One region of the Microbacterium sp. 22195 genome, then DNA from elsewhere that is predicted to be linked to it. Evidence: predicted binding sites of a transcription regulator. Region 1 holds the regulator's gene; each other region holds the start of a gene.
The links. Region 1 encodes LexA, which represses DNA repair genes until DNA is damaged. Its sites were predicted from a motif close to TCGAACANNTGTTCGA; they were not measured.
Positions count from the first base shown of each region.

Region 2: the regulator LexA is predicted to act here: its motif matches at 993-1,008, upstream of ACTJJ4_RS13295 (DUF222 domain-containing protein).
Region 3: the regulator LexA is predicted to act here: its motif matches at 935-950, upstream of ACTJJ4_RS17905 (HNH endonuclease signature motif containing protein).
Region 4: the regulator LexA is predicted to act here: its motif matches at 496-511, upstream of ACTJJ4_RS00140 (HNH endonuclease signature motif containing protein).

Region 1 covers NZ_JBQEPE010000005.1:17,075-19,272, forward strand. Annotated here, with positions in the region: gene ACTJJ4_RS14235 (histidinol-phosphate transaminase) at 1-89, opposite strand, end outside; gene ACTJJ4_RS14240 (LysM peptidoglycan-binding domain-containing protein) at 137-523, opposite strand; gene ACTJJ4_RS14245 (hypothetical protein) at 524-787, shown strand; gene lexA (transcriptional repressor LexA) at 829-1,515, shown strand; gene ACTJJ4_RS14255 (GAF domain-containing protein) at 1,520-2,198, opposite strand, start outside.
Region 2 covers NZ_JBQEPE010000004.1:141,707-143,904, forward strand. Annotated here, with positions in the region: gene ACTJJ4_RS13290 (DUF1992 domain-containing protein) at 294-857, opposite strand; gene ACTJJ4_RS13295 (DUF222 domain-containing protein) at 1,040-2,198, shown strand, end outside.
Region 3 covers NZ_JBQEPE010000009.1:30,037-32,234, forward strand. Annotated here, with positions in the region: gene ACTJJ4_RS17905 (HNH endonuclease signature motif containing protein) at 1-924, opposite strand, end outside; gene ACTJJ4_RS17910 (MogA/MoaB family molybdenum cofactor biosynthesis protein) at 1,086-1,565, shown strand; gene ACTJJ4_RS17915 (molybdenum cofactor biosynthesis protein MoaE) at 1,562-1,987, shown strand; gene ACTJJ4_RS17920 (MoaD/ThiS family protein) at 2,006-2,198, opposite strand, start outside.
Region 4 covers NZ_JBQEPE010000001.1:26,435-28,632, reverse strand. Annotated here, with positions in the region: gene ACTJJ4_RS00150 (lysoplasmalogenase) at 1-22, shown strand, start outside; gene ACTJJ4_RS00145 (RNA-binding S4 domain-containing protein) at 19-393, shown strand; gene ACTJJ4_RS00140 (HNH endonuclease signature motif containing protein) at 777-2,198, shown strand, end outside.

The DNA.
Region 1 (2,198 bases):
AGCGCCACGGGCAGAGGAGCCTGCGGGGCGCCGTAGGGGGTGAGCCCGCGCAGATCGTCGCGGAGAGGCAGCTCGTCGAGAGAGGTCACTCTTCCCATGGTAGAGCGCGGAATCCGGGCCAGTTCCCGGATGACGATCAGTGCGAGTACTGCGTCGGGATGGCGATCTCGGAACCGGCCTGGATCGCACCGCTGCTGAGGTTGTTCAGACTCATGATGTCGTCGATCACGTCACGCGGGTCGACGCCGGGCGCGATCTCCGACGCGATCGACCACAGGGTGTCGCCCGGGAGCACCGTCACGGTCTCGAAGGAGACCCCGGCGTTCTGCTCACCCGAGGCGAGTGCCGAACCGCCCGCCAGCACCGAGAACGCGATGCCCGCGACGAGAGGGGCAGCGGCGACCGCCGCCAGCACACGACGACCGCGCACCGTGAGGCGGAGCTTCGTCGAGCGCACCGCACGCGTGGAGGCACCTGCGGAGGCGCGAAGGATCGCGGGGCTCTGGATGCTGATGGTGCTCATGTGAGGCTCCTCTTCTTCTTCCCGCCGATCGGCGGGACCGGTACAGCTTTCGCATCCGGCATCCGGCCGGGGACGCCGGATGCGAAGCTGTGTTCCGAATCTATCTTCGATATCGAACATCTGTCAAGAATTCTTCGAAACCCGTCCGAGAATGTCGCCGACACGCTCGAACAGATCTTCCGTTTTCCGCGATATCTCGGATACGGTTTCGATATGGACAGCACACCACTGGCCACCGACATTCGAACCGGAAGCCCGCGATGACGCGGATCCAGCCCGGTCCGGCCCGCTGAGAAGGAGCACCGATGAGCGAGAACGCCACCCCCGCATCCGAGGCTCCGCGCACGCGTCGCCGCAAGAGCCTCAGCGCGAAGCAGATCGCGATCCTCGAGGTCATCCAGACCTCCATCGCCCGGTACGGCTATCCGCCGAGCATGCGCGAGATCGGTGACGCCGTCGGGCTCAAGTCGCTCTCCAGCGTCACCCACCAGCTGGGCCAGCTCGAGCTCAGCGGCTACCTCCGCCGTGATCCCGGCAAGACCCGCGCCATGGAGGTGCTGATCGATCTCCCCGGCACGAGCACGGAGAATCCCGCCGATTCCGCTCCCGCCGTCGGAGACGCGGCCCTGGTCCCCCTGGTCGGCCAGATCGCGGCCGGCATCCCGATCACCGCGGAGCAGCAGGTCGAGGAGATCTTCCCGCTCCCCCGCCAGCTCGTCGGCAAGGGCGAGCTGTTCATGCTCAAGGTCAACGGCGAGTCCATGATCGACGCCGCCATCTGCGACGGGGACTGGGTGGTGGTGCGCACGCAGAGCAACGCCGAGAACGGCGAGATCGTCGCGGCCATGATCGACGGCGAGGCGACGGTCAAGACCTTCCGCCGGCGGGACGGCCACACCTGGCTGCTCCCCCGCAACTCGGCGTTCGAGCCGATCCTCGGCGACGAGGCCGTGGTGCTCGGCAAGGTCGTGGCGGTGCTGCGCGCCGTCTGATCGGCTATCCCCGCCGCACGCTCAGCAGGACTCCGTCCGCGATCCGGTACGGCGCGCCGGCGACCAGCGCGCCCGCCGAGCGTCGCAGGCGGGAGAACTCCGCGCGCACGGTGACCTGATGGTCGACGTCGCCGTGCAGGCGACGGCTGAGGTCGGCGGCCGTGACGCCGGCGGGACCGGCATCCGAGAGCAGGGCGAGCATGTCGGCGTGCCGCGGCGTGAGCGGCACGCGCCAGGTGGATGCGTCGGCCCGCACCTCGATGCACGCCTGCGCGCCCCTGAGGTCGAGCACCGCCACCACAGAGGTGTCCGCCGCGGGTCTGATCAGCCAGCCCTCCGGCAGGCGCTCGGGCACGCACACACCCAGTCCGGGCACGGCGAGGGTGCGATCCGCGTGCGGGACCTCGATCCGGTCGCGGGCGGACAGCCCCTGCTGCGCGGCGACCCAGCCGTGGTCGTCGACGACCAGCGCCGGTCCCTGCACGCCGGCCAGCAGAGGCTGCGCGGCCCTGCGCAGACGGTCCAGCCGCATGCTGTGCCGGCGCCAGAGCGATGCCTCGGCGATCCTCGCCGCCGCCGACACCAGCGCGCGGATGGCGGGATGCAGCGTCAGCGCGGGGCCGCTGACGTCCACGACGCCGAGCAGCGTCCCGTCGATCGGGTCGTGGATCGGCTCGGCGGTG
Region 2 (2,198 bases), on a different contig from region 1:
GAATACCGTCAGTCCCGGTCCCCAGAGTTCGGAGCCGCCGCCATCCCAGTATTGAGCGGCTCCTTGAGCACATATTGGACCCACAGCATCCGCTCCGCAAGACCCAAAAGTCACGGTCGGGTCACGTGCGCGAGCTGGATCGAGTCCAGCATCCATCCGACACTGTGGGAGCGCACCCATCCGCGTCATCGCGGGGAGCCGAAGACGTGGCCTGGGTGATCCTGCGACCGCGCCGAGGGACGAGAGGAGGACGTCCCGCTCAGCTCGTCGTCATGGGCTGAGCCGGTCGCCCGTCACTCGGAGCGCCGCCACCATCCGCGACGACGTCGCGGCTCCGCATCCATCTGCTCCGCAGCATCCGCGACCGCCCGCGCGACGGTGCGACGCTCCCGCCATGCCGCCACCTCGGCATCGACGTCGCGGGTCTTGGTGACGACCGGCGGACCACCGAGCAGCTGGCGGCGCGCCTCGATGACACGGCGATTGAAGTCCTCGAGCACGCTGCGGACGTCCTCCTCACGTCCGAGCCGGTCGAGTTCGTCGTCGAGTCCGCGGTCCTCGACCCGCAGCATCAGCGCCGGCGGGCCGAGACCCGAGAGGTTCTCGGTCTCGATCTTCCTGCGGATCCACCAGTCCGGATCGTGATGCGTGCCGAGGCCCTCGATCGGCTTGCCGGCACCAGGCAGATCATCGAACACGCCCTGCCGGATCGCGAGCTGGATCGCCGTCTCGACGAACTCCGACTTGTTCTGCGCGTTCAGCACCATCGGCGCCTCGGCGGGCGGCTCGGGCTCTGGCTGCTCCCCCGCGTCCCGTTGCGCTCGATAGCGGGCGGCATTGCTCATCGCGTCGGACATCGGATCACCTCCGGTGCTTCCAGGGTATGCGACCGCCGTGTCGGGAGGCGCGGATAGCGTTCGAAGCGCGCTGACGAGCGACCGTTCTTCTTCGTATTTATATTCGGAATTCACGTCATGATTTTGAATCTTTTCTCGAAGAAATGCTTGACACCGTTGGCCACTGTCCGTATCGTTGAGGTATGTCAGCTCCCCTGGTCAACCTGCACGAGGCCGTGTCGGTCCTCGACGCGGTATGGGCGGATGCTGACGATGATGACCGGTTGGCTCGAGCCGATCTGATGGCCTTGAACGCGGCGATCGGGTCGGCTCGACGGGCCTTGGACGCCTTGCAGGCACGGGTCGCGGCCGGCATCGCGCATGAGTCGCGTGCGGAGCTGGGCGCGGAGTCGCTGGCGAAGCAGGCCGGGTTCCGGACGCCCGCGGCTCTGATCGCCGCGACGACCGGCGTCTCGACAGGGGACGCCGCGCGGTTGGTGAAAGTCGGGGAGGCAGTGGCGCCCCGGGTGGATCTGGTCGGCGAGCGGATGCCGGCGAAGTACCCCGCTGTCGAGACGGCGCTGTCCGCCGGTGCTGTGGGGGCGGCCGGGGCTGCGGTGATCGTGGAGTTCCTGGACCGCGCGCGCATCGGACGCGACCGAGACGTCGTCGCGGACGTGGAGGCGCGGCTCGTGGAACGCGCGGTCGGGCTGTCACTGGATGACGTGCGCCGGCTCGTCAAGCGCGCCGAGATCCTGCTGGAGCAGGACAGACTCGAAGCACGCGAAGAGGAGCGCCGGGCGTCCCGGTCGCTGACGTTCTTCGAGCGCGACGGGATGCTGCACCTCAGCCTTGTCACCGACGTGGAGTCCGGCGCACCGATCCGCACCGCGATCGACGGATACGTCACCGCCCAGTTCCAGGCCCGCAAAGACGCCGAGGCCGCGGCGGTCGCCGCGCGCCGTGCGGATGCTCAGGACGCCGGGACTGATGCCCACGGCGCGGCAGGTACGCCTCGCTCTGGCGGCTTCGCGAATGCGGATGCCGACGGTGTGGACGAGGACCGGCGGACGGTCGCGATGATGCGCGCCGACGCGCTCGCCCTGTTCTGCGGGCATGTGCTCGGCTGCGACACATCTGTTCCCGTGGCAGGCGCGACCGTGATCGTGCGCGTCAACCTCGACGACCTCGAGAGCGGCGCCGGATATGGCACCATCGACGGGACCGACCAGCCCCTGTCGGTGACTGCGATCCGGCGGATGGCAGCCTCCGGCGGCGTCATCCCCTGCGTGCTGGACGGCGCCGGAGAGATCCTCGACCTCGGGCGCGAGAACCGCCTGTTCACGAGAGCGCAGAAGCTCG
Region 3 (2,198 bases), on a different contig from region 1:
GAAGGCGGCTTCGGTTTCGGCATCCGCGTCACTGAGGGAGGAGTCCGCGGCCGCAGCATCGGCGCCGTGGCTCATGGGGCCGTCAGTGGACCGTTCGCGGGTGGTTTCCTGCCCCTCAACTCCGGCCGCGGCGGCGTCTGACTCAGCGGCGGCGATGCGGGCGATCTCCTCGAACAGGGCCTGCTCGGAACGCTCGGCGCTGGCCCATTCGGCTTCCCACGCCGCCCATTGCGCCTCGGTCGGTTCCTCAGGCGGCAGGTCACGGTCTTCGGGGTGACCGCACAGGTGCTGGGCCATCTTGGTGAGCCGGTCGTGGATCGCGACGGCGAGATGCTCGGGAAGCACGGCCTGCAGCAGTGCGAGGCCGTCGCCGACGGACCGGACGGTGACGGTCCGTTCGGAGAACGCCCTCTGCTGCTGCTCGGTGACGGTCAGCCCGGCCAGTGCCGCGGCGACCTGCCGAGCATGCGCTCTGGTGCGCGCCGCGGTGTCGCGTTCGGCGACCTCCAGACACGCCTGCTCGTACAGCGCGAGCGTGTCGGGGGTGGTCTCGCCGGTGTCGATCGCTTCACGCACCGGCTGCGATTCGCGGATGATCTCGCGGACATGCGACGGCGTGACTCTCCCGTCGGCGAACGCGGCGCGCACGGCAGGGAACCGGTGCAGCATCCGCGCGTCGGTGAATGCGAACTCCATCGACCCCTTCGACAGGTGCCCGGTGGCCGCGAACTGCGCCAGCATCGACCTCTCTATGGATCGCGCGTGCACGGGCTCCACCTGGAGCTCCTGCTCGAACAGCTCCCATCGGTCCGCGAGGATCTCCGCCGCCTCGGCCTGCAGCCGGGCGATCTCCCGCTGCTTCGACGCCCACGCATCCAGCAGCGCGACCCGCTGCCGGTGGAGTGCATCGAAGTCCTGGGCCATGCTCACAGTGTAGTATATATGTTCGAGAATTGGAAGGGGAATCAGGACTTGCTTTTCCGATGTGAACTGGATCTTTCCGGCTTTCGGTCTTGCTGGGATGACCGGCGGGGCGCGACCGCCGGAACGCGCCGACCGCAACGGGCCCTCGCTAGGCTGAGGGCATGTCGCCGGCAGCCGCAGTCATCACGGTCTCGGACCGCTCCGCCCGTGGTGAGCGCGCAGATGCATCCGGGCCCATCGGGGTCGCAGCGCTCCGCGCGGCCGGTTTCGACTGCGACGACGCGATCGTCATCCCGGACGGCGCCGACGAGGTCGAGCGCGCACTGCACGAGGCGGTGCAGCGCGGCATCCGCCTGATCGTCACGACAGGCGGCACCGGCATCGGCCCGCGTGACCGCACCCCCGAGGGAACCGCCCGCGTGCTCGACCGCGAGCTGCCGGGCATCGCCGAGGAGCTGCGCCGCCGAGGCGCAGCCGAGAAGCCTGCGGCCCTGCTCTCCCGCGGACTCGCAGGCGTCGCCGGGAACGCGCTCATCGTCAACCTCCCCGGTTCCACCGCAGCCGTCACCGACGGCATCCGACTCGTGCTCGAGATCGCGCGCCACGCGCTCGGGCAGCTCGAAGGGGAGGACCATCGATGACCATCCGCCTCGCGCAGATCAGCACCGAGCCGCTCGACGTCGACGCCCACCGTGCCGCCGTCGACGACCCCCGCATGGGCGCCGAGATCACCTTCGTGGGCCGCGTCCGCGACAACGACGAGGACGCCGCGACCCCCGTCGTCGCACTGGAGTACTCGGCCCACCCCGACGCCGAGAAGACCCTGCGCGCGCTCATCGCCGACGCCGTCGGCGAGACGGATGCCATCGTCGCCGCCAGCCACCGCATCGGGCGCCTGGAGGTCGGCGAGGCCGCTGTCGTGGTGTCGGTCGTATCGGGCCATCGCGGTGTCGCCTACGAGGTGTCCCGCGCGCTGATCGAGGCCATCAAGCACAGTCTTCCCATCTGGAAGCGGCAGATCGAAGCCGACGGCGCCACCGTCTGGAAGGGGCTCGGCGGCTGACCCTTCTGCAGGAGGTGCTCAGCCGCCGGCGAACGGCGGCAGCACGTCGACCACCGCGTCGGCGGTCAGCGGCCACGACTCGTCGACGCGCGCGCCGTCGACCAGCACGGAGCAGCGCGGCAGGATCTCCGCGAGCGCCGGGTGATCGTCGCGCAGACGCGCGGTCAGGGCGGCCAGCGTCGCGGCATCCACGATCAGCTCGGAGCTGCCG
Region 4 (2,198 bases), on a different contig from region 1:
CGCCGGAAGGACGCAGAGATGACGGATGCCGTGAAGCCGGCGCGCATCGACAGCTGGCTCTGGGCGATCCGCGTCTACAAGACCCGATCCGCCGCCACCACAGCGGTGCGTGCGGGGCATGTGCGCGTGAACGGAGAGCGCATCAAGGCCGCACAGACTGTGAAGCCCGGAGACGAAGTGCGGGTGCGGATCTCCGGATTCGACCGGATCCTCATCGTGCGGCAGACCCTGACCAAGCGCGTCGGAGCACCCGTGGCGGCCACCGCCTACGACGACCGCACGCCGCCGCGTGATCCGGTGGCCATGCTCGCCGTCCGGGATCGCGGTGCAGGTCGACCGACCAAGCGCGAGCGCCGCGAGATCGACCGCCTGCGCGGGCGCGACGATCTCTGAGAACGCGGCGCCTGAAGCGGGATGAACGGGCTGAACCGGCATGCGCGTGATCGGGAAGTCCAGATCATCAGAAGAAAACGGCGCTCGAGTCGCTTCCATTATTCGAATATTTGTACTACACTGGATGCATGATGACGGGACTCGACTCTCTCCTCCAGCGGCGTGACGCGCTGCTGGAGGCGTGGGTGTCGAAGCAGCGGCAGATCGCCCGTCTGCAGGCCGAAGCCGCCGAACTGCTCGCTGAGCGGTGGGAGCTGTTCGAGGAGGAGAACGCCACCGCGCCAGGGCATCAGGGCGTGATCGAACGCTCCATGCTCGCCGAGTACTCCGCGGCCGGACACGTCTCCAAGGGCGCGATGGAGTACTCGTTCACGGATGCCCGGATGCTGGCGCAGTTCCCGGCCATCCGTGCGGCCTTCCAGGACGGGCGAATCACGCCCGCTCATGTGCGGCACCTGCTGGCCGAGTCTCAGCCGGTGCGTGAAGCGATCGATACCGGCGAGGTCACCCCGGACACGCTGGGTTTGTACGAGCAGGCTGCCCTGGAGATCGCCGAGCATGACACCGCCGCCCGCACCCGAGCACACGCCCGTCAGGTCGCCGCGGCCCTGGCCGGTGCGACGGTGGTGGAGCAGCACACGAAGGCCTTCGACGAACGGACGGTCACGATCCGCTCCGTCGGCGACGGGCTGGCGCTGTTGCAGGCGGTGCTGCCCGAGGTCCTCGCGGTGGCGATCCACGACCGACTCACCCGGATGGCGCGCCACCTCTCCGGCCACCGGGAAGACCGCGACCCGACCCTGCCGCCACACGAACCGTCCGCGGAGGAGTGGGCAGCATGGGAAGCCGAGTTCACCGCCGCGGACCGTGCCGAGCAGGCCCTGTTCGCGGAGATCGCCCGCGGCGATGCCCTCACCTCACAGGAGGACGAGGGCCGCTCCACTGCTGCAGGTCAGGCCACCGCGATTGCGGGCCCGGCCGGCCCGACAGCGGGCACCGACGACGCGACGAACAGCATCGGCGGTTCGAACTCCGACGTCGATGACACCTCGGATGATCACTTCGGCGATTACCTGAAACAACGGCTGGACTCGGACGGGTTCTGGCCCGATGAGGATGATCCGGATCCTGGTGGGCCGCGGCAGGAACCGGACCTGAACCACTGGACGGACCCGAACGTCGATCCGGACAGTCCGTGCATCATCCACCTCTCCGACGACCCGCGCACGTACGACCAGCTGCGCGCGGACCTGCTCACCGACCTGCTTCTCACCACGAACCCATCGGATGCGCACGGGACCGCGCTGGGGAGCATCCGCGCGACCGTCCAGGTCACCGTCGCGGCCACCACCCTCCACGGTGAGGACAACAAGCCTGCCGAACTCGACAGTCACGGGCCCCTCCACCCGGACACCGCCCGCACCCTCGCCGGCGCGAACACAGGGTGGACCCGGTTGTTCCTGAACCCGGGCGGGATGATCGCCGAGACCGACACCTATACGCCGACGGAACCGATGCGCAGGTTCCTCAGGGCCCGAGATCAGCACTGCCGGTTCCCCGGCTGCCGCATGCCCATCCACCGATGCGAGTCAGACCATAACCTCGACTGGGCCCTCGGCGGCAAGACCTCCATCGAGAATCTCGCGTACTTCTGCAAGACCCACCACGCCCTCAAGCATCCCGACCTCCCCGACTTCGCTCGCTGGACCGCGAGGCAGACCGAGGATCAGACCGTCGAGTGGGTCAGCCCCACCGGACGCACCCACCCCGATCCCGCACCCAGACGCGTCATGTTCGTCCCATCC